DNA from 4 places in the Nocardiopsis nanhaiensis genome. Region 2 is predicted to be linked to each of the others. Evidence: riboswitches for the same ligand, from Rfam matches in the RefSeq annotation. Region 2 holds a riboswitch; each other region holds the start of a gene.
What was found. Region 2 has a riboswitch for cobalamin ahead of ACYVD1_RS02565 (ABC transporter substrate-binding protein). Riboswitches for the same ligand answer to the same signal wherever they lie in the genome.
Positions count from the first base shown of each region.

Region 1: another riboswitch for cobalamin. It lies ahead of ACYVD1_RS17150 (CoA-acylating methylmalonate-semialdehyde dehydrogenase); the one in region 2 lies ahead of ACYVD1_RS02565 (ABC transporter substrate-binding protein).
Region 3: another riboswitch for cobalamin. It lies ahead of cobN (cobaltochelatase subunit CobN); the one in region 2 lies ahead of ACYVD1_RS02565 (ABC transporter substrate-binding protein).
Region 4: another riboswitch for cobalamin. It lies ahead of ACYVD1_RS33895 (ribonucleoside-diphosphate reductase subunit alpha); the one in region 2 lies ahead of ACYVD1_RS02565 (ABC transporter substrate-binding protein).

Region 1 covers NZ_BAAGZJ010000033.1:10,490-15,843, forward strand. The annotation lists gene ACYVD1_RS17135 (hypothetical protein) at 1-393, opposite strand, end outside; gene ACYVD1_RS17140 (hypothetical protein) at 443-982, opposite strand; gene ACYVD1_RS17145 (hypothetical protein) at 1,058-1,567, shown strand; adenosylcobalamin (AdoCbl) riboswitch at 2,340-2,486, shown strand; gene ACYVD1_RS17150 (CoA-acylating methylmalonate-semialdehyde dehydrogenase) at 2,485-3,984, shown strand; gene ACYVD1_RS17155 (acyl-CoA dehydrogenase family protein) at 3,981-5,123, shown strand; gene ACYVD1_RS17160 (enoyl-CoA hydratase/isomerase family protein) at 5,123-5,354, shown strand, end outside.
Region 2 covers NZ_BAAGZJ010000003.1:154,250-159,603, reverse strand. The annotation lists gene ACYVD1_RS02575 (hypothetical protein) at 1-1,424, shown strand, start outside; tRNA gene ACYVD1_RS02570 (tRNA-Pro) at 1,470-1,543, shown strand; cobalamin riboswitch at 1,698-1,880, shown strand; gene ACYVD1_RS02565 (ABC transporter substrate-binding protein) at 2,025-2,972, shown strand; gene ACYVD1_RS02560 (FecCD family ABC transporter permease) at 3,044-4,069, shown strand; gene ACYVD1_RS02555 (ABC transporter ATP-binding protein) at 4,069-4,866, shown strand; gene ACYVD1_RS02550 (ABC transporter ATP-binding protein) at 4,940-5,354, opposite strand, start outside.
Region 3 covers NZ_BAAGZJ010000002.1:22,292-27,645, forward strand. The annotation lists gene ACYVD1_RS01050 (FecCD family ABC transporter permease) at 1-691, shown strand, start outside; gene ACYVD1_RS01055 (ABC transporter ATP-binding protein) at 769-1,575, shown strand; cobalamin riboswitch at 1,652-1,796, shown strand; gene cobN (cobaltochelatase subunit CobN) at 1,833-5,354, shown strand, end outside.
Region 4 covers NZ_BAAGZJ010000140.1:2,004-7,357, reverse strand. The annotation lists gene ACYVD1_RS33895 (ribonucleoside-diphosphate reductase subunit alpha) at 1-2,058, opposite strand, end outside; cobalamin riboswitch at 2,213-2,415, opposite strand; gene ACYVD1_RS33890 (hypothetical protein) at 2,816-3,388, opposite strand; gene ACYVD1_RS33885 (NYN domain-containing protein) at 3,415-5,172, opposite strand.

The DNA.
Region 1 (5,354 bases), on a different contig from region 2:
GAGAACGGCACCTCCGTTCTCCATCTCGATGGGAGTGCGTGCCCACTGCTCGGTGTCGCTGTCCGGACAGACCACCATCAATCGAACGGGGCAACGTAGTTGCTCCCTGACAGTGGCGAGGTAAAGAGGCCAGGTGTAGGGCTTGTCATGGTCCTTGTCCTGTTGGACCTCCGAGATGATGGCCAGTAGCTTTCCGCCGTCGTCGTCGTAGAGAACGACCACGTTGTCTGACTTGAACGGCTTGGGCTTGAGCTTGGTGTGGTCACCGCAGCCGAGCTCCGCACGGGCGAAGTCGGGCACAGGGAAGCCAAGCGTGTCGCTGAGCATGAAGGGCACCAGGGACGGCCTGTTCTGGAGCAGCCGTACCTGAAGTTCGTGGTCGAATCCGGGCATGGCATGAAGCTACTGAGCGTGGTCGCGTGATGTCGGTGGAATCCGGAAATCAGTGGGTGTAGACCTCGAAGGGGACGGTGAGTGTGCGCTCCAGGGAGATCCGGATCCTCAGCGGGCTGCGGGCCGCGAGCGCCGCCGGGGTGGGAGGGTGGTCAGCCGTGATGAGGCGTTCGGCGAGGATGCACACGGCCAGGTGGTCGTCGTCGAGGGAGCTTTCGAAGCGGAGCCGGAAGAGCGCTCCTTCACGGGTACGCAGGCGGGCGCCCTCGGGGGAGTGCACGACGGTGAGCCTCGCGCCGGGCCTGTGGGCGAACACGGTGTCGGACCACAGTTCCTCGTCGGCGGGGAGGTTCCCCTCCGCGACGGTGAAGGCGTCGGCGGCCCCGGCGAGGCGGTGGTCGAGTTCGGCGTCGGACACGACCAGGATCCCCGGGCCGTCGGGGTTCGCGGCGGCGGGAACCCTGTGGACGGCGAGGGAGTCCTCCACCGGGGTGACGGCGACCCACAGGGAGGCGGTCCCGAGGCTCCGGACCCTCGGCGGCGGCACGGCGAGGAGCGCGGGGGCGCGCGCGGGCGGATCGACTCCCATGATCCGGTAGGCCTCGGCGCGGATGAGGTCGAGCGACTGCTCGGGCGCGGAGCTGATCCAGGATCGGGCGGTCTCGTGCGTGTGGTCGCGGAGCTTCTCCGCCTGGTGGAACTGGGGCGGGAACGGTGCGTGGGGGTCGAGGGGCTGGGCTGCTTCGTAGAGGCGGCCGAGCGCGGAGTCGGGGTCGACGGAGTCGCGGCCGCCGGGGGAGAGCAGGACCGGGCGACCGAGGGCGGCGGCGTAGACGCTGACGGAGCCGTGGTCGGAGAGGACGAGGTCGGCGGCGGTGACGGCGGCGCGCCAGCCCTCGTCGGGCGGGATCAGGAGGAGGCCGGAGCGGAGGGTTTCGTCGAACCACGCCTCGATCTGGCGCTCACTGTGCGAGGACCAGACATTGGGGTGCAGGACGAGCGCGAGGCGGTATTCATCGTACGGGAGTCGGGAGAGGAGCCGTGGTACGAGCGAGGGGTGGGACCCGAAAAGGGAATCGGTCTTCCAGGTGGAATTGACGGTGATGAGTTTCTGTCCGGGGCGCAGGCCGAGATCGTCGCGGTAGTTGAGCCGCCTCGGCGCGCTGGCGAGTAGCCGGTCGTAGCAGGGGTCGCCAGCGAGAAAGGCGAGGGGGAGCGCGTCGGGGCAGCCTTCGCGGAGCCGGTCGAACTGTTCGGTGTGTGAGAGCGCGATGGCGGAGGGAACCAGGCGCCCTTCGTGCTTGAGGGTCCCGTCGGAGAGTCCGAAGACTTCCTGCTTCCTGCTTCCTGCTTCCTGCTTCCTGCTTCCTGCTTCCTGCTTCCTGCTTCCTGCTTCCTGCTTCCTGCTTCCACCTCTTATTATATCCGTTGCCGTGGGGAATTCTCAGGATCGGGGAATTTATCTCGTGCAGATTATCGCCGAGGCTGGCGGTGACGACGAGGTCGAATTCCATTTCCCGTGCCTGGTCCCAGGGGAGGTGGCGGACACCGTTCTCCCGGATGTACTCCTGGACGCCGTTGGCGAAGACGGCACCGCTGGTCTGGGCGCAGTAGAGCTGGACGCGGGGGTCGTGGAGCGCCGGGAGGATGTCGGCGATGCGGGTGGCGGCGGTGACGCTGTGGATCACCAGGAGTACACGCAGTGTGGTGTCGACGGTTCGCCACTCGGGGGTCAGGGCGAGGACATGGTCGGTTGCGCGGGGCGGCTCCTTGGCGGTCACAAGTCGCAGAGCCTACTGGGGGTGTCGCCCCTCCGGCAAAGGGTCGGGTATGTCCGTTCGCTGCGGTGTCGCAGCTGGCGCTGTCCTCCGCAGTGTCCTTGGCCTTCGGCTCCGCGGTCGCGCGTGATCCAAGGCGTCCCGGGCCTAGATTTAGTAGGACGTCCAACTATATGGTGAGGTGGCCGCGGAGCGGGGAAGCTGGTGCGAATCCAGCACGGTCCCGCCACTGTGACCGGGGACAACACCGGGAGTCAGGCCACCGCTCGCGGCCAGGGAATTCGTGTGATCCACGAGGATGGAGTGAACACGCATGGTCAGCGAGCTGACGCATTTCGTGCATGGCAAGAACGTCCCGGGCCGGTCCGGTCGCTTCGGCGACGTCTACGACCCCAACACCGGCCGGGTGCAGGCGCGCGTCCCCCTGGCGGACCGGGCGGAGACCGAACAGGTCATCGCCGACGCCGAGGCAGCGCAGATCGACTGGGGCTCCTGGAGCCCCCAGCGCAGGGCCCGGGTCCTGCTGCGCTTCCTGCAGCTGGTCGAGCCGGAGCGGGAGTCCATCGCTCGGGCGCTGTCCGCCGAGCACGGCAAGACCGTCGCCGACGCGCACGGCGATCTCCAGCGGGGGCTGGAGGTGGTCGAGTTCGCCGCCGGTATCCCGCACCTGGCCAAGGGCGAGTTCTCCGACAACGCGGGCGCCGGGATCGACGTGCACTCCCTGCGCCAGCCCCTCGGTGTGGTCGCGGGCATCACCCCGTTCAACTTCCCGGCGATGATTCCGCTCTGGAAGGCCGCGCCCGCGCTGGCCTGCGGGAACGCCTTCATCCTCAAGCCCTCCGAACGCGACCCCTCGGTGCCGCTCCGGCTGGCCGAACTGTTCCTGGAGGCCGGACTGCCCCCGGGCGTGCTCAACGTCGTCAACGGCGGTAAGGAGACCGTGGACACCCTGCTCACCGACCCCCGCGTGGCCGCGGTGGGCTTCGTGGGCTCCACTCCGATCGCCGAGCACGTCTACTCCACCGCCACCGCGCACGGCAAGCGCGCCCAGTGCTTCGGCGGGGCCAAGAACCACATGGTCGTCATGCCCGACGCGGACCTCGACCAGGTCGCCGACGCCCTCATCGGCGCCGGATACGGTTCGGCTGGAGAACGCTGCATGGCCATCTCCGTCGCGGTTCCCGTGGGTGAGAAGACCGCGGACGCCTTAGTCGCCAAGCTCACCGAGCGCATCTCCGGCCTGACGGTCGGCACCTCCGACGACCCCGGCGCCGACTTCGGCCCGCTCGTGTCCAAGGGAGCCCTGGAGAAGGTCGACTCCTATGTGGGGCTGGGCGTCGAGGAGGGCGCCGAACTGGTGGTCGACGGCCGCGGCCACAAGGTCGCGGGCCACGAGGACGGTTTCTTCACCGGAGCCTCCCTCTTCGACCGCGTCACCCCGGACATGCGGATCTACCGTGAGGAGATCTTCGGCCCGGTGCTGTGCGTGGTGCGCGCCGCCGACTACGCGGAGGCCCTGCGCCTGCCCAGCGAGCACGAGTACGGCAACGGGGTCTCCATCTTCACCCGGGACGGCGACACCGCGCGCGACTTCTCACAGCGGGTCGAGACCGGCATGGTCGGCGTGAACGTGCCCATCCCGGTGCCCGTCGCCTACCACACCTTCGGCGGCTGGAAGCGCTCCGGATTCGGCGACCTCAACCAGCACGGGCCCGACTCCATCCGCTTCTACACCCGCACCAAGACCGTCACTTCGCGCTGGCCCTCCGGGGTCAAGGAGGGCGCGGAGTTCACTATCCCGGTTGTCCGGTGACCCCCGCGACCACGGACGAACAGCGCGCGCTGGCCGAGACCGCGCGCGGGTTCGCCGACGAACACCTCGCGCCCTTCGCCGTCGAGTGGGACCAGAACAAGCACTTCCCGGTCGACGTGCTCCGCAAGGCCGCCGGACTCGGCATGGGCGGCCTCTACGTCTCCGAGGGCTCCGGCGGCACGGGACTGACCCGGCACGACGGCGCCGTGGCCTTCGAGGCCCTGGCCACCGGCTGCCCGTCCGTCGCCGGCTACCTGTCCATCCACAACATGGTCGCCTGGATGGTGGACCGCTACGGCGACGACGCCCAGAAGGCCCGCTGGCTGCCCGGCCTGTGCTCCATGGAGACACTGGGCAGCTACTGCCTCACCGAACCGGGGGCCGGGTCCGACGCCGCCGCGCTCAGCACCCGCGCGGTCCGCGACGCCGACGACTACGTCCTGACCGGGTCCAAGCAGTTCATCTCCGGGGCGGGCGCCTCCGAGGTGTACGTGGTGATGGCCCGCACCGGCGGCGACGGCGCCGCGGGGATCTCCGCGTTCGTCGTCCACCGCGACGACCCCGGGGTCTCCTTCGGCGCAGACGAGGCCAAGATGGGCTGGAACGCCCAGCCCACACGCCAGGTCCTCATGGACGGGGTGCGCCTGACCGCCAACCGGCGCCTGGGCACGGAGGGCGACGGCTTCCGCATCGCGATGAACGGGCTCAACGGCGGCCGCCTCGGTATCGCCGCCTGCTCACTCGGCGGGGCCCTCGCTGCATTGGAGGCCACGACCTCCTACCTTTGCAGCAGGGAGGCCTTCGGCGCCCCGCTGATCAACGCCCAGGCGCTCCAGTTCCGGCTCGCGGAGATGGCCACCGAACTGGAGGCCGCCCGCTCCCTGCTGCGGCGGGCCGCCGCAGCCCTGGACGAGGGCGAACCCGAGGCCGCGCACCTGTGCGCCATGGCCAAGCGGTTCGCCACGGAAGCCGGATTCACCGTCGCCGACCAAGCCCTCCAACTGCACGGGGGGTACGGCTATTTGACGGAGTACGGCATTGAGAAGATCGTGCGCGACCTGAGGGTCCACCGAATCCTGGAAGGGACCAACGAGATCATGAGTCTGATCATCGCCCGCGGACTGACCGGGGCCGCCTGATGCCGAACGATGCCAGCGCCCCCAACGGGACCGCGGCGCCGCAGGACGACAAGGTCCTGTTCAGCGTCGGGAACGGGCTCGGGCACGCCACGCTCAACCGGCCTCGCGCCATCAACGCGCTCGACCACGACATGGTCCGCGCCCTCGACGACGCCCTGACCCGCTGGGAGAGGGATGACTCGGTCTCGGTGGTGCTGCTCGACGGCGCCGGAGACCGGGGCCTGTGCGCGG
Region 2 (5,354 bases):
CACTGCTGGTGGGTGCCGGGGCGCTCGCCGTGGGCGGACGCCCCGAACCCCTGCGGCCCGCCGCGGGGTGGCCCCGCCGCCAGGCCGTTCTGGCCGGGCTGCTCCCGGTCGTGGTGCTGACGGCGTTCGCCACCCCCACCGTGCTCGAACGGGACCCGGTCGTGCACACCCTCGCCGGGCCGCGCACCGCTGCCGGACCGAGCACCGCCGCCGAACCCTTCAGCCAGGCCGATGCGGCAGCCCTGGAGGACGGGGACGACGCGGCCTGGGCGTGGGAGCACCCCGAAGAGGGTTCGGCTGGCGGGGCCGAGGTGGTCGCCACGGGCTACGGTGCGCTGGTTGTCGGCGGCCAAGGGGTGTGGGCCCTGGACAGCCGGGACGGTACCGAGCGCTGGCGGTTCCAGCCGGTCGGCGAGGTCCTGTGGGCCGACGCCAGCTTCGACGGTGAGCGGGTCGCGGTGCTGTACGAGGACGCCGAGCGGGAGGAACACTTGCAGAGGTCGCTGGCCGTTCTGGAGGCCGGTACGGGGAAGCTGGTCGGGGACCACCGGATCCACCGGAAAGTGGACGACGTGCTCCTGACCACCACCACGTTCGTGCAAGTGGAAGAAGGCGTCCTCTCGGTCCGGGCGCACGAGCAGGAGGGGACGGAGGACGAGGCCCGGTACGCACCTGAGACGGACTGCCGACAGGTCGGTGCCCCGGTCCTCGCGGGCCCCAGGATCCTGGTCGCCGAGGAGTGCACGCCGGACCCCGAGGACCGGGAGGGCGACGACGACCGGGAGCACGAAGTGCGGCTCCTGCACGAGGACGGCAGACCGTACGGCGGCCACGACGTACCCGGCCCGGTGGAGGAGGTGGCGGCGGCCCCGGACGGCTGGGCCACGGTGGTCCGCTACGGCGGCGACGATCCCGGCGTGCTGGCCTTCCAGAGCAGGGACGGCGACGTGATCGCCGAGGACCTGCCCGCCGGTACGGTCCCCCTCCGGGGAGAACGGTTGCTGTACACCGAGCCCGAAGGGACCGACGACGCCGACCGGGTCGAGTACCGCCTGGCGCAACCGCAGGTCGCTGTGCCCAGGGGGGAGGTCGCCGATCCCGAAGTACTGGAGAGCCTCGTGTTCACCGACGAGCGCCCCGACCCGGACAGCGTCACGGCGGGCTCCGAAGTGTTCGCGGCGGTCCACGCGGGTGACGAGGAGCCGACCGCCCTGCTCGTTGCCGAGTGGGGATCCGGCCCCGTCACGATCCCGCTCGACACGGCAGCCGAGGGCCTGTCCCCGGACGGGTCCCCCTTCGGTGTGGCGCTTGCCCCGGACACGGTCGTGGTCTCCGGCCTCTCCGCCGGTGACCGTGCCCACATCGTCGGTGTGGGCACGGTCCCAGGGGCTGACCTGGTTCGGACCGCCCCCGGAATGCGGTAAGGTTTTACCTGTTGGCGGGGCCGGAAACGGTCGTCGCGCAGCGGACGGGACGTAGCGCAGTTTGGTAGCGCACTTGACTGGGGGTCAAGGGGTCGTGGGTTCAAATCCCGCCGTCCCGACAGAGGAATAGCAGGTCATTGAGGGGCTCGTCTTCAGGCGGGCCCCTTTCTGCGTCTTCGGCGTGGTGGAAGCGGGGTTGAACCGGCGCCGGTGGGCGTTGAGCGCGGGTGCAGCAAGGGAGCACCCCCCGAAAATGTGTACCCGTGCTGGTGATAAAGTCCACGCCGTCGTGGTGTTCGGGAAGCCGGTGTAAGACCGGTGCGGCCCTCGCCACTGTGATCGGGAAGGTCATGCGCTCCCGCGAGCGGGGTCACTGGACCACAGGGTGGTCTGGGAAGACGCCGCGTGACTGTTCGACCCGTCAGCCAGGAGACCGGCCACGGCGTGTCCGATCCATCCACGAGGTGTGGAAAGGCGGCCCTGGCCTTGTTTGCCGTGCCTTCTGTCCGTCCCCCTTCTGTCCGCCCCCCTATCGTGCGAGGCACCGGTCATCGGTTTCCCCGCCGTGCGCCCGCGGTACTGTCCGCCGCGGCACTTCTGTTGGCTGGCTGCGCAAGCGCCGAATCCGACTCCTCGTCCGCGGCCTCCGACGGCATCGGCGTCGAGAACTGCGGCATGGAAGTCGAGTTCGACGCCCCGCCGGAGCGCATCTTCGCCATGAACCTGACCTCGATCGAGAACCTGATCGAGCTGGGCGTCGAGGACCGCATCGTCGGCGCCGTCGGCGACCTGGACCGCATGCGCGAGGACTTGCAGCCCCAGGCCGAGGACATCGACGTCCTCGATCCCGGCGGGGAAGACTACCCGAGCTCCGAAGCGATCCTGGAGACCGAACCGGACTTCATCTACTCGGTCTATCCGAGCGCGTTCCGGGAGGACGGAGGGGTCGCCAGCCGCGAGGAACTGCACGACCTCGGCGTCCAGAGCTACCTCTCGCCCGGTCGTTGCCCCGACCGCGACGACGAGCAGCCGCTGGAGTTCGACGAGATCTGGACGGAACTGCGCGAGGTCGGCACGCTGCTCGGCGCCGAGGAACGAGCCGAAGAGATCGCCGCCGAACAGGAAGAGACCCTCACCGCGGTCCGCGCCGACCTGCCGGACGATGTCGGGGACCTCGATGTCTTCTGGTGGGACATGGGCACCGGCGACGGCCCGACCGCCGGCGGCTGTTGCGGCGCCCCCGGCATGATCCTGCGCGAACTCGGCGTGAACAATGCCTTCGACGACCTTCCCGACCACTGGTCCAGTACCAGCTGGGAGCAGGTCGTCGAGCGGGACCCCGACCTCGTCGTCGTCGCCGACTTCGGCGGGGACGACGTCGACGACAAGCTCTCCTTCGTCGAGGACGACTCGACCCTGCGTGAGCTGCGGGCGTTCCGTGAGGACGCGGTCGTCGTGCTGCCGTTCTCGCAGACCACCCCGGGGCTGCAGAACGTCACCGCCATCGAGGAGATCGGCGCGTACCTCGCCGACGGTACCGTCCAGTGAGACTCGCCCCCCGCCAAAAGACCCAGCGGTCCACGGCCGCGCCACCCGGTAGAGGCCGGTCGCTGGGCGTCATGTTCCCGGTCGCCTTCGTACTGCTGACGGTGTCGATCGGCGTCTCGGCCACCATCGGACAGAGCGACCTGTCGGTCCGCGAGGTGTGGACCGTCGCGACCGACCGGCTCGGCCTGGCCTGGTTGCGTATCGACATGCTCGGGCTGTACGGCGTCGACGGCGTCACCGACCTTCGCGCGAACCTCGTGTGGGAGATGCGTCTGCCGCGCGTGCTCGCGGCGGCGCTGGTCGGCGGCGGCCTCGCGATCGTCGGTGCCGTGATGCAGACCCTGACGCGCAACCCGATGGCCGACCCCTACCTGCTCGGTATCTCCTCGGGCGCGTCACTCGGGGCGGTCGCGGTGATCGTCGCCGGACTGAGCATCGGTAGCCTCGGCGTGGCCGGCGGCGCGTTCGTCGGCGCGCTGGGCGCGTTCACGCTCGTGTTGGCCCTCGGGCAGCGGTCCGGTCGGCTCACGCCCACGCGCATGATCCTCGCCGGGGTCGCCGTGGGGGCCTTCGCCTCCGCTGTGACCTCCTTCCTGATCATCTGGGTCGCCGACCCGCACGCCACCCAGGAAGCGCAGTTCTGGCTGTCGGGGTCGTTGGCCGCGGCGCGGCTGCCGACCGTGTACACCATGGCGCTGGCCGTGCTGATCGGGCTGCTGGTCTTCGGTGTCGCTGCCCGGCAGTTGAACGCGTTCGCGTTCGGCGAGGACACCGCCACCAGCCTCGGCATCAACGTCCAGCGGAGCCGGTGGGTGCTGTTGGTCGTATGCGCCCTCGTGACCGGCGTGCTGGTGGCCGGCTCCGGGACCATTGGGTTCGTGGGGCTGCTGATCCCGCACGCTGTGCGGGCGCTGGTCGGCCCGGACCACCGGCTGGTACTGCCGCTCTCGGCCCTCGTCGGCGCTACGTTCCTCATCTGGGTCGACGTTGTCGCCCGTGTCGCGTTCGATCCGAGGGAACTGCCTGTCGGCATCATGACCGCGATGCTGGGCGTACCGGTGTTCCTGTGGATTCTGAGACGCAAGGTAGATCGCTGATGACCCACCTCGCTTACGGCGAATCGCTCACGGCCGCCGACGTTTCCTGGTCGGTCGACGGCAAGCACATTCTCGCGGATGTCGACGTGGAGGTCCCCACCGGGAGTTTCACCGGACTCCTCGGTCCGAACGGGTCGGGCAAGTCGACCCTGTTGCGCGGGCTCGCGCGACTGGGGGAGCTCGACGAAGGTGTCATCCACATCGGCTCCGACAACGTGCACAGACTGCCGCGCCGCGCCCTGGCCCGCCGCCTGGCGCTCGTGGAGCAGCGTTCCGACACCGACATCGACCTCAGTGTGCTGGACGTGGTCCTCCTCGGCCGCACCCCCTACCGCGCCGCCCTGCAAGCGGACTCGGCCACAGACGTGGCCATCGCGATGCACCAGCTCGAACGGGTCGACCTCGTGCCCCTCGCTCACCGTCGCTGGCACACGCTCTCCGGCGGCGAACAGCAGCGCGTCCATCTCGCGCGGGCCATGACGCAGGAACCGTCTCTGCTGGTACTCGACGAACCGACGAACCACCTCGACGTCGGTCACGCCCTCCAGCTGTTGGCGATGGTGGAGCACTCCGGTCTGACGGTGCTGGCGGCGCTGCACGACCTGAACCTGGCCGCGGCGTTCTGCGACCACCTCGTCGTGCTGCACCAGGGACGGGTCGCGGCCTCGGGGGTCCCCGAGGAGGTGCTCACCGCGGACCTGATGGCCGAGGTCTACGGTGTCGAAGCGGACGTCGCCACGCACCCGAGAACCGGGCGTCCACACCTGTGGTTCCACCCGCCGACCATCCCGCACTGAGGCGCGCCGGGCCCACCCGCGGGAGCGGCCGGTGGACACTCACCGCACCCCTGACCACGGAGGCCGATGACGACTACAACGAACCCTGCGCCAGGGAGGGGTGGCGACCGGAGGGCACCGCCTCCGAGCGGCTCCGAGGCACGGCCATGAGGGCTGACGGCGGTGCTGCCCGGCTCCGCCACTCCGCTACGGCGTTGCCGCCGACGAGGGAGGCGGGGCCGTCGATGTCGACGCGCACGTGAGAGCCGGGGCGCAGCGGGGTCGCCCCGTGGGTCCGGGCCCGCAGGCGGCCGGCGTTGCTCAGGACGGCGCTTCCCGCCCGGTCGAGGGGTTCCAGCAGCAGGGCCGCGTCGTGGCCGTAGAAGTGGACGTCGGTGACGACCGCGTTGGCCCGTTCACCCGCATTCTCGGTGGCTGGCCGCACCCGCACCTGTTCCGGCCGGAGGATCGCCACCGGCGGGTGGGAGCCCTTCGCGGTACCGGTACTG
Region 3 (5,354 bases), on a different contig from region 2:
GGTCGCGGTGATCGTGCTCGGTTGGGGCGCCGGTGTGCTCTCCCTGTCGGCCGGGGCCTTCCTCGGTGCGCTGCTCTCCTTCGGGATGGTCATGCTGCTCAGCCACACCCTCGGCGGGACCATGGACCGGGTCGTGCTGTCCGGGGTCGCGGCCATGCAGCTCTTCTCGGCCCTGACCTCGTTCATCGTGCTCCTGTCGGCCGACGCCGAGACCACGCAGGGCGTGCTCTTCTGGCTGCTGGGTTCCTTCAGCAACGTGGGCTGGGCCGACGTGGCTCTGTGCGCGGGAGTCCTGGTGGTCGTGCTGGCCGTGTGCCTGGCCCACACCACCACCTTGGACGCGTTCGCTTTCGGGGAGGAGGCCGCGGCCTCGCTCGGCGTGCGTGTGGCGCGGGCGCGTGTGCTGCTGCTGACCGCGACTGCCCTGCTCACCGCCGCACTCGTGAGCAGCGTGGGCGCGGTCGGGTTCGTCGGGCTGATCCTGCCGCACGCCACCCGGATCCTGACCGGGTCGATGCATGCCCGGCTGCTTCCGGTGACCGCGCTGATCGGGGCCGTGTTCCTGGTGTGGGTGGACACGCTGGCCCGGACCGTCCTGGACCCGCAGGAGATCCCTGTGGGTGTGGTCACCTCGCTCGTCGGCGTGCCCGCTTTCATCGCCGTTCTGTACCGCTCGAGGAGGCAGACGTGAGCTCTCCCGGATCCAGTTCACCCGGCCGCGGATGGTCCGGTCACGGTCCGCCCGAGACCGGCTCCGGGGGCGGCCACCTGCGCGCCGACGGTGTGGTGCACCGGATCGCCGACCGCATCGTGCTCGACGGGGTCACCCTCGCCCCGCGCCCCGGTGAGACCGTCGGACTGCTGGGCCCCAACGGATCCGGCAAGTCCACCCTGCTCCGGCTCCTCGCGGGGGTTCTCGGACCCACCGCCGGGACGGTCACCCTCGACGGGGACCCGTTGCCGCGCATCGGCCGCAGAGCAGTGGCCCGACGCGTGGCCGTGGTCCAGCAGAACTCCCACACACAGACCGAGATGACCGTGCGCGACGTCGTCGCCCTGGGGCGTATCCCGCGCCGCCGCGCCTGGACCCCGGTCTCCGCCGACGACCTGCGCGCGGTCGACACGGCCCTGGAACGCACCGGGCTCACCGACCGTGCCGGGCAGTCCTGGCACACCCTGTCCGGTGGGGAGCGCCAAAGGGTCCAGATCGCCCGAGCCCTGGCTCAGGAACCCAGTGAGCTCCTGCTCGACGAACCCACCAACCACCTCGACATCCAGTACCAGCTCGACCTGTTGGAGCTGGCCGTGAGCCTGCCCGTGACCACGGTGATCGCGCTGCACGACCTCAACCTGGCCGCGATGTACTGCGACCGGCTCGTCGTGCTCCGAGCCGGTCGGGCGGTGGCGGAGGGATCGCCCGGCCAGGTGCTCACACCCGAGCTCATCGGAGAGGTCTACGGGGTCCGGGCCGAGGTCACCACCGACGGTGAGCGCCCCGTCGTCCGGTTCCTGCGCCGACGGGATCCGGAGCAACCGGGCTCCCGTACGCACCCGGGGCACGATCCCACGACATGACCGCACTGTGCGCCTCTCGAACGGAGTCCCGCTCGCCATACGTTCCCGCGGTCGGCCGCCCTCGAAAGGGGAGGCCCGTCGCGAGTCGGCTCGCGGCGCCCGTTAGTGTGTGAGCTCCTCGTTCGTGGCACAGGAACCCGGTGCGAGTCCGGGACGGTTCCGCCACTGTGACACCTCACACCAGGTGCAAGTCAGACACTGTCCACGAGCGGTCCGACCATCGACGGGGCGAGAACCCCTGGGGAGGAATTCCGGCCATGACGGTACGGATCGCGCTGCTTTCCACGTCCGACACCGATCTGCTCTCCGCGCGGGCCAGCGGCTCCGCGTACGTGTGGGCCAACCCCTCGCGTGCCACCGACACAGAACTCACCGAAACCGTCGAGGGCGCCGACCTCGTCGTGGTCCGGATGCTGGGTTCCCCGCACGACCTGTGGCCGGGCCTGGCCGCGGTCCGCGAGCGCGGCACCCCTCTCGTGGTACTCAGCGGTGAACAGCAGCCCAGCGCCGAACTCATGGAGCGCTCCACGGTTCCCATGGGTGTGGTCACCGACGCCCACCGGTACCTGGCCGAGGGCGGACCCACCAACCTCGCCCGCCTGCACGCGTTCCTGTCCGACACCGTGCTGCTGACCGGCGAGGGGTTCGAAGCCCCGCAGCACGTGCCCCTGTGGGGAATGGCCGAGCGCGAGGTCCCGCAGGACCCGTCCCTGCCCAAAATCGGCATCCTCTACTACCGCGCCCACCAGGCCGGCGGGAACACCGCGTTCGTGCACGCCCTGGCCGACGCCGTCGACGCCACGGGCCGGGCCGTGGGCGTGCCGGTCTTCGCGGGGTCGCTGCGTTCGGCCCCCGACGACCTGTTCGAGGCGTTGCGCGCCTTCGACCTCCTCATCGTCACCGTCCTGGCCGCCGGCGGCAGTGTCCCCGCGTCCGCGACCGCCGGTGAGGACGACGAGGCCTGGGACGTGGAACGTATCGCCGCCCTCGACGTCCCGGTCCTGCAGGGCCTGTGCCTGACCAGCTCCCGCGCCGACTGGCAGGAGACCTCCGAGGGCGTCAGCCCGCTCGACTCCGCCACCCAGATCGCGATCCCCGAGTTCGACGGGCGCATCATCACCGTGCCGTTCTCCTTCAAGGAGATCGACGAGGACGGCCTGCCCCGCTACACCGCCGAGCCCGAGCGCTGCGAACGCCTGGCCGGGATCGCCGCCTCCCACGCCCGGCTGCGCCAGGTCCCGGCCTCCGAGAAGCGCCTGGCCGTCGTGCTCTCGGCCTACCCCACCAAGCACTCCCGCATCGGCAACGCGGTCGGCCTCGACACCCCCCGCTCCCTGGTGCGCCTGCTGCGGCGGCTCCGCGAGGACGGCTACGACCTGGGCGAGCCCGACGCCCTGCCCGGCCTGGACCTGCCGGACGAGACCGAGGCAGGCGACACCCTCATCCACACCCTCATCGAGGCCGGCGGCCAGGACCAGGACTGGCTGACCAACGCGCAGATGACCGAGGCCCAGGTACGCATCACCCCCGAGCAGTACGCCGCCTGGACCGAGGGCCTCCCGGCCTCCCTCAAGGACGCCATGGCCGAGACCTGGGGTCCGGCCCCCGGCAAGCTCTACGTCAACGACGAGGGCGAACTCGTCCTGGCCGCGCTCCGGGCCGGCAACGTCGTGGTCCTGGTCCAGCCCCCGCGCGGCTTCGGCGAGAACCCCATCGCGATCTACCACGATCCCGAACTCGCTCCGAGCCACCACTACATGGCCGCGTACCGGTGGCTGGAGCACGGGTTCGGCGCCGACGCCGTCGTCCACCTCGGCAAACACGGGTCGCTGGAGTGGCTGCCCGGCAAGGACGCCGCCCTGTCCGCCGACTGCGGCCCCGACGCGGTGCTCGGGAACCTGCCGCTCATCTACCCGTTCCTGGTCAACGACCCGGGCGAGGGTGCCCAGGCCAAGCGTCGCGCCCACGCCACCGTCGTGGACCACCTCGTCCCGCCCATGGCCCGCGCCGAGAGCTACGGCGACATCGCCCGCCTGGAGCAGCTCCTCGACGAGCACGCCAACATCGCCGCCATGGACCCGGCCAAACTCCCCGCGATCCGGGCTGAGATCTGGTCGCTCATGCGCGCCGCGGAGATGCACCGCGACCTCGGGCTCGAGGAGCGCCCCGACGACGAGGAGTTCGACGACTTCCTGCTCCACGTCGACGGCTGGCTGTGCGAGATCAAGGACACCCAGATCCGCGACGGCCTGCACGTGCTCGGCGAGCCTCCGGAGGGCGAACCCCGCGTCAACCTCACCATGGCCGTCCTGCGCGCCGCGCAGGTCTGGGGCGGGGTCGGCGCCGCCGTGCCCGGCCTGCGCTCAGCCCTGGGACTGAAGGGAGAGGCCCCCACCAACGAGGTCGACGAGGTCGAGGCCCAGGCCCGCGCCCTGGTCGAAGGGATGGAGGCCGCCGGCTGGGACCGCTCCGCCGTGGCCGACCTGCACGAAGACCCCGACGTGCGCCGGGTCCTGGAGTTCGCCGCCGACCAGGTCGTGCCGCGCCTCGCCCGCACCACAGACGAACTCGACCACCTCACGCACGCCCTCAACGGCGGGTTCGTGCCGGCCGGCCCCTCGGGCTCCCCCCTGCGCGGGCTGGTCAACGTGCTCCCGACCGGCCGGAACTTCTACACGGTCGACCCGCGCGCCGTGCCCTCCCGCCTGGCCTGGGAGACCGGCCAGGCGATGGCCGACTCCCTGTTGCGCCGCCACATGGAGGAGACCGGCACCTACCCCGGGTCCGTGGGCCTGTCGGTGTGGGGCACCTCGGCGATGCGCACCTCCGGCGACGACGTGGCCGAGGTCCTGTCCCTGCTCGGTGTCCGCCCCGAGTGGGACGAGGCCTCCCGCCGGGTCAGCAAGCTCGACGTGATCCCGCTGGAGGAGCTGGGGCGCCCGCGCATCGACGTGACCGTGCGCATCTCCGGGTTCTTCCGCGACGCCTTCCCGCACGTGGTCGCCATGCTCGACGACGCCGTGGCACTGGTCGCCGATCTCGACGAAGCCGACGAGGACAACTACGTGCGCGCCCACACCCGCGCGGACCTGGCCGACCACGGCGACCACCGACGCGCCACCACCCGGATCTTCGGTTCCGCGCCCGGATCCTACGGCGCCGGGATCCTGCAGCTCGTGGAGTCCGGGAACTGGCGCGACGACCGCGACCTCGCCGAGGTGTACACGGCCTGGGGCGGTTACGCCTACGGGCGCGGCCTCGACGGGGTTCCGGCCGCCGACGACATGCGCACCAACTACCGGCGCATCAAGGTCGCCGCGAAGAACGTCGACAGCGCCGAGCACGACATCGCCGACTCCGACGACTACTTCCAGTACCACGGCGGCATGATCGCGACCGTGCGCGCGCTCTCGGGCGCCGAACCCAAGGCCTACGTCGGCGACTCCACCACCCCCGACGCGGTGCGCACCCGGCCCCTGGCCGACGAGACCGCACGGGTGTTCCGCGCCCGCGTGGTCAATCCGCGCTGGATCGGGGCCATGCGCCGCCACGGGTACAAGGGGGCCTTCGAGCTGGCCGCAACCGTCGACTACCTCTTCGGGTTCGACGCGACGGCCGGGGTCGTGCACGACTGGATGTACGAGAAGCTCGCAGCGGAGTACGTGCTCGACGAGGAGACTCAGGCGTTCATGCGCCGCTCCAACCCGTGGGCCCTCAACGGCATCGTCGAGCGGCTGCACGAGGCGGCGCGGCGCGGTCTGTGGGCCGAGCCGGCCCAG
Region 4 (5,354 bases), on a different contig from region 2:
GTCCCAGAGACCGCGCTCCTTGAGGTCGCGGACCAGGTAGTCGTTGACCACGGTGAAGTCGCCGGACATGTTCGACTTGACGAACAGGTTCCGGTAGACCGGCTCGATCGACTGGCTGACGCCGGTGATGTTGGCGATGGTCGCCGTCGGCGCGATCGCCATGACGTTGGAGTTGCGCATCCCGTCGGACTTGACGCGCTCGCGCAGGGAGTCCCAGTCCAGGGTCTCGCCGCGGTCCATGACGAGGTCATCACCGCCGCGGGCGTCGGCGAGCAGGTTCAGGGAGTCGATCGGCAGGACGCCCTTGCTCCACAGGGAACCGTCGAAGCTCTCGTACGCGCCGCGCTCGCCGGCCAGCTCCATGGACGCCTCGATGGCGTAGTAGCTGATCAGCTCCATGCTTTCGTCCGCGAAGGTCACCGCGCCCTCGGAACCGAACGGGGTGCGGATCTTGAACAGCGCGTCCTGGAAGCCCATGAGGCCCAGGCCGACCGGGCGGTGGCGCATGTTGGCGCGGTGAGACTCGGGGATCGTGTAGAAGTTCACGTCGATGACGTTGTCCAGCATGCGCACGGCGGTGCGGACGGTCCGGCGCAGGCGCTCGGCGTCGATGCCGTCCCGGCCCACGTGCTGGGGCAGGTTGACCGAGCCGAGGTTGCAGACCGCGACCTCGTCCTTGTCGGTGTTCAGCGTGATCTCGGTGCACAGGTTGGAGGAGTGCACCACACCGGAGTGCTGCTGCGGCGAGCGCAGGTTCGCCGGGTCCTTGAAGGTGATCCACGGGTGGCCGGTCTCGAACAGCATGGTGAGCATACGGCGCCACAGGTCCACCGCAGGCATCTTCTTGGAGACCTTGATCCGGCCGGACTCGGCTTCGGCCTCGTACTTCTCGTAGGCCTCGGCGAAGTCCTTGCCGTACTTGTCGTGCAGGTCGGGGACCTCGTCCGGCGAGAACAGGGTCCAGGTGCCCTGCTCCTCCACACGCTTCATGAACAGGTCCGGAACCCAGTTCGCGGTGTTCATGTCGTGGGTGCGGCGGCGCTCGTCTCCCGTGTTCTTCCGGAGGTCGAGGAACTCCTCGATGTCGATGTGCCAGGTCTCCAGGTAGGCGCAGACCGCGCCCTTGCGACGCCCACCCTGGTTAACCGCCACGGCGGTGTCGTTGGCGATCTTCAGGAACGGGACGACGCCCTGGCTCTTGCCGTTGGTGCCCTTGATGTGCGCACCCAGGCCGCGAACCGGGGTCCAGTCGTTGCCGAGGCCGCCCGAGTACTTCGAGAGCATCGCGTTGTTGCTGATGCCGTGGAAGATGTCCTGGAGGTCGTCGCCGACCGTCGTGAGGAAGCAGGACGAGAGCTGCGCGCGCACCGTTCCCGAGTTGAACAGGGTGGGTGTGGAGGCCATGAAGTCGAACGAGCTCAGCAGCTCGTAGAACTCGATCGCGCGGGCCTCGCGGTCGTCCTCGTTGAGCGCCAGGCCCATGGCGACGCGCATGAAGAACGCCTGCGGCAGCTCGTAGCGGACCTCGTCGCTGTGCAGGAAGTAGCGGTCGTACAGGGTCTGGATGCCGAGGAAGGTGAACTGCTCGTCGCGCTCGGCGTGCAGGGCCTTGCCCAGGCGCTCCAGGTCGAACTTGGCCAGCGCCGGGTCCAGCTGCCCGAGGTCGATACCACGGCCCACGTAGGCGGCCAGGTAGGTCGCGTAGCGGTCGGACATCTCGGTCTGGCCAGCGTTCTCGGGGACACCGCTGACGAAGGTCAGGGCCTCGGTGCGGAGCTTGTCCAGCAGCAGGCGGGCGGCCACGTAGGAGTAGTTCGGGTCGACCTCCACGAAGCTGCGGGCGGCCATGACCAGGGCCAGCTCGACCTCGTGGTCGGGGATCCCGGGGTAGAAGCCGCGGCGCGCCTCGGTGAGGACCTTGTTCGCCGAAACACCGGTGAGCCGCGCACAGGCCTCGGTAACGACGTGCTCGATCCGGTCGATGGCGGGGCGGGCGCCACCGCCGTTGTTCGGCTCGCGCCGACCGGATGCGGGCACGGCCTCGACGTCAAGGGTCATACAGCGGCTCCAACCTCAGTAAAGAAGAGTCCCGGCGGAGAACGGGGTCACGAGTGACAAGCGTGCGGGCTCACCGGAGAACCGGCGTACTGGATACGCGCGGTCCGCAGGCGGGTCGCGGCAGCTCGCCCTCGAAGCTCCGTCGTCACGCACGTGGGGGTGCGCGCCGGTGGCAGGTCTTCGGGCTCACGGGCGACCTACTCACCGTCGCTTCCCAGGACCTCGTAGGGGGTTCCCAGTGCGTGTGACGGCCTTCGTTCCCGCTTACCGCTGCGGGGCAGCCCCGGATTCCCACCGGGTTCCCTCTTGCCTCACCAGGGTCAGGAACCCCGGTGAACCACCAGCGGGACAGATACTACATCTAGGGCTTGTCACCTTGGAACACCGCAAGATGATGGCGTGTCGTAGATTTCTCGGATTCTTCGATGAGTGCCGAACATACGCGCGGAGCGTGGTATGTGCACCGCGCAGGTACCCGAATCCGGTGCACGATGGGCCGCGTTCAAACGCTTCCGGAGGGGGTCGGACACAGCCTAGAACGTCGGCGGGGCGGACACGTCCGCGGTGGCCCGAGAGAGGCACCACAAGAAGGCCTGGAGCTGCTCGGAGAGGGTCCGGATGGGACAGGGCGCAGCGCGCCTGGGACCCGGCGCGCACTCGGCCGCCTGAGAGCGGCAGAGACACACACCACGCGGCCGGGCGCGGAAGATTCCGTCGCGCCCCAGGGCTCCGGATCTCCGCGAACGCGTCGGAAAGCTCACTCCTCGTCGAGCAGGAGGTCCAGGTCGTCCTCGACCAGTCCCATGTCGGTCCTGATCCGGAACCGGATCCTCAGGAGCTCCACGAAGAGGTCGCGCGCGTAGGCGGGCTGGGACCCGCCCGTGAAACGGCGCGCACCGGCGGTCGCCCAGCGTTCGGCACCCTCGAGGTCGTCGTGCGCGTAGAGCACCTCCGCGACGTGGATGTGGGTGGGGAGCTCGACGGGCTCCCCGGCCTCCAGCCGCTTGAGGTGCTCGTGGGCCTGGTCGCGCTCGTCCAGCTGGAGCAAGGCTCCCGCGCTCAGGGCGTGCGCGTCGACCACGGTGGGGCCGCCGTCGTCGATGGCGCGCTGGTAGGCGGCACAGGCTCGCTCGAACTCCTGTGCGATCTCCCACTGTTCGCCCGAACGCACGAACAGCTCCGCACGGGTGACCTCGCTCCCGGCGTCCACCCGGTTCGCCAGATCCAGTAGCTGGGCGGCGATCCGACCGTGTTCACCGGATCGGACAGCGTGGAACTCCAGTCGGTCGAGTTCCGCCGTCGTCACGCGGGTCAACCGCATCGCCCCCATCCCCTATTCGCAATCCCACGCACCGATCAGGGCCTGGCACGCTCCAACGCCTGCCAGAACCCCTGGCGCAACCCGTCACGGACCTCGTCGCGCAACAGGTGGTCGATCGGGAGTGAGGACCCCTGGAGCAGGCGTGCCTCCAGATCCGAAGGCATCCGCGGCCTGCGGGCGAGGACCGCCTCCACCCACAGGACGGGCGCCTCACGTGCGATCGATTCCGCGAAGTCGTTCCCTTCCTTGCGCGCGACGTGCACCGCATCATCAACGGTATGCGTGGCGGGGCCGGTCTGCTGGGCATATCCAGGACTAGGGCTGGATTCCTGGTAGGGACCGGCACCGAACCGGCGGTCGTACTCGGGACCAGTAGGTCGCCCTCCCCCGTGCGGGGGCGAGGCGGCACCGCTGTACGCGGTGTCAGTTTCCGTACTGGTCCCATAGGTAGGGTTTGCGTCTGCCCCACCTCCGAAACCGGGTTCCTCGCCTGGTCCGGGTCCGAACCTCGGGTCCTGCTGGGGAGGCGGAGCATCCCTCCTCGGCGGCACCTGCTGGTGGTCGGCGAAGGAGTTCTGCGGCCCGGTCCCGCTGCCGAACGCCGCCTGCGGCCCCGTTCCGTTGAAGGCTTGCTGGGGTCCGGTCATCGGTGGCCCTTGGCCGGGCGCCGGTCTGCCAGGGAGCCCGTAGACCCCCGGCTCCGCGCCGCGCATGGGCTGGTGCCCTCCGGTACCGGGTGGCCCGTAACCGCCTTGGCCGCCCTGCACCGGGTGCCCGGCCTGGGGTGGATGGCCTGCCTGGCCCGGATGACCGCCCTGGGGCGGATGGCCTCCCTGAGGCGGCGGACCGCCCTGAGGGGAGTGGCCGTTCTGGGCCGGATGCCCTCCGGTGGCACCGGGGTAGGCCCCGGTGCCGTTCACCCCGGGCGGAACCTGTCCGCCCGAGGGGAAGCCGTTGGCGTCGATCGCGCCCGGCGGCGTGTTCTCCGCCCCCGGCCCGGCCAGGTGGTCGACACCCCGCTGTTCCGCTATTGAGCGGCGCATCGCACGCAGCTGCTCCATAGCGCTGCCCTGGGGTACCGACTGGCCTCCGGTGCCCGTGAACATCGCCTCGAGCCCGCCGGTGGAGGTGTTGACCGGCTCGACGCGACCGGTGTTCGCGGCTGCGGGCTGGCTCGGCGGCTCCTGCGCGGGCCGGGCACGGCCGTTCGCGAAGGGCGTGGTGGTCTTGGCGGCGTTCTCCTGGGTGGAACCACCGTTGGAGAGGAGGTTGACGTGGGGGCGGAGGTGCCCGGCGCCGATCTCGATGAGGTCGTCGCACTCCCTGCGCAGTGCGCGGGAGATCGTCCAGTTGCCTTCCACGGAGATGTGCACGACGGTCACGCGCACACCCATGTCCTGAACGTCCGCGACCACGGACGCCATGTCCTCATCGCCGCTGACCAGGACCGCGTCGCACAGGACACCGGTGCGGGCGAGGGTGGCGAGGTCGCGCTGGACGTAGCTCTCCACTCCCTCCCTGCGGCCGGGCCGTATGCGGGCGGCCCGGAACTTGATCCCGGGGATGTCCGCGATGCCGTCCTGCTCCTGCGCCCGCCGGTCGTCGGCGACCGCCTCGTACCAGTAGCAGCGCAGGAGCGGCAGCCCCGTCCGGTCTCGCGCGACCTCGTTGAGGAACTGGACGAGACCGGAGTAATCCCAGGCGACGGAGTCCCGGTTACGGGTTCCGTGCACGGCCATCGCGCCGTCGGCGAGAAGGTATCCCGCGTCGACGAACAACGCGCAGCGGTCCACGTGTCACCGCCCCCTTCCCTTCGATCTCTGGGGCCATTTCCATGGCCGGGGCACAGCCTAGCCAAGTCTGTCTCGTTTTGTGCGCGACAATTAAATACCCCTAGTTACGGCTCGACTACGCAAAGCGCGTTTCCTGGGTGGCTCGCGGTGTTCCGGTCATCTCGGGGTCACGGAAACCCCGC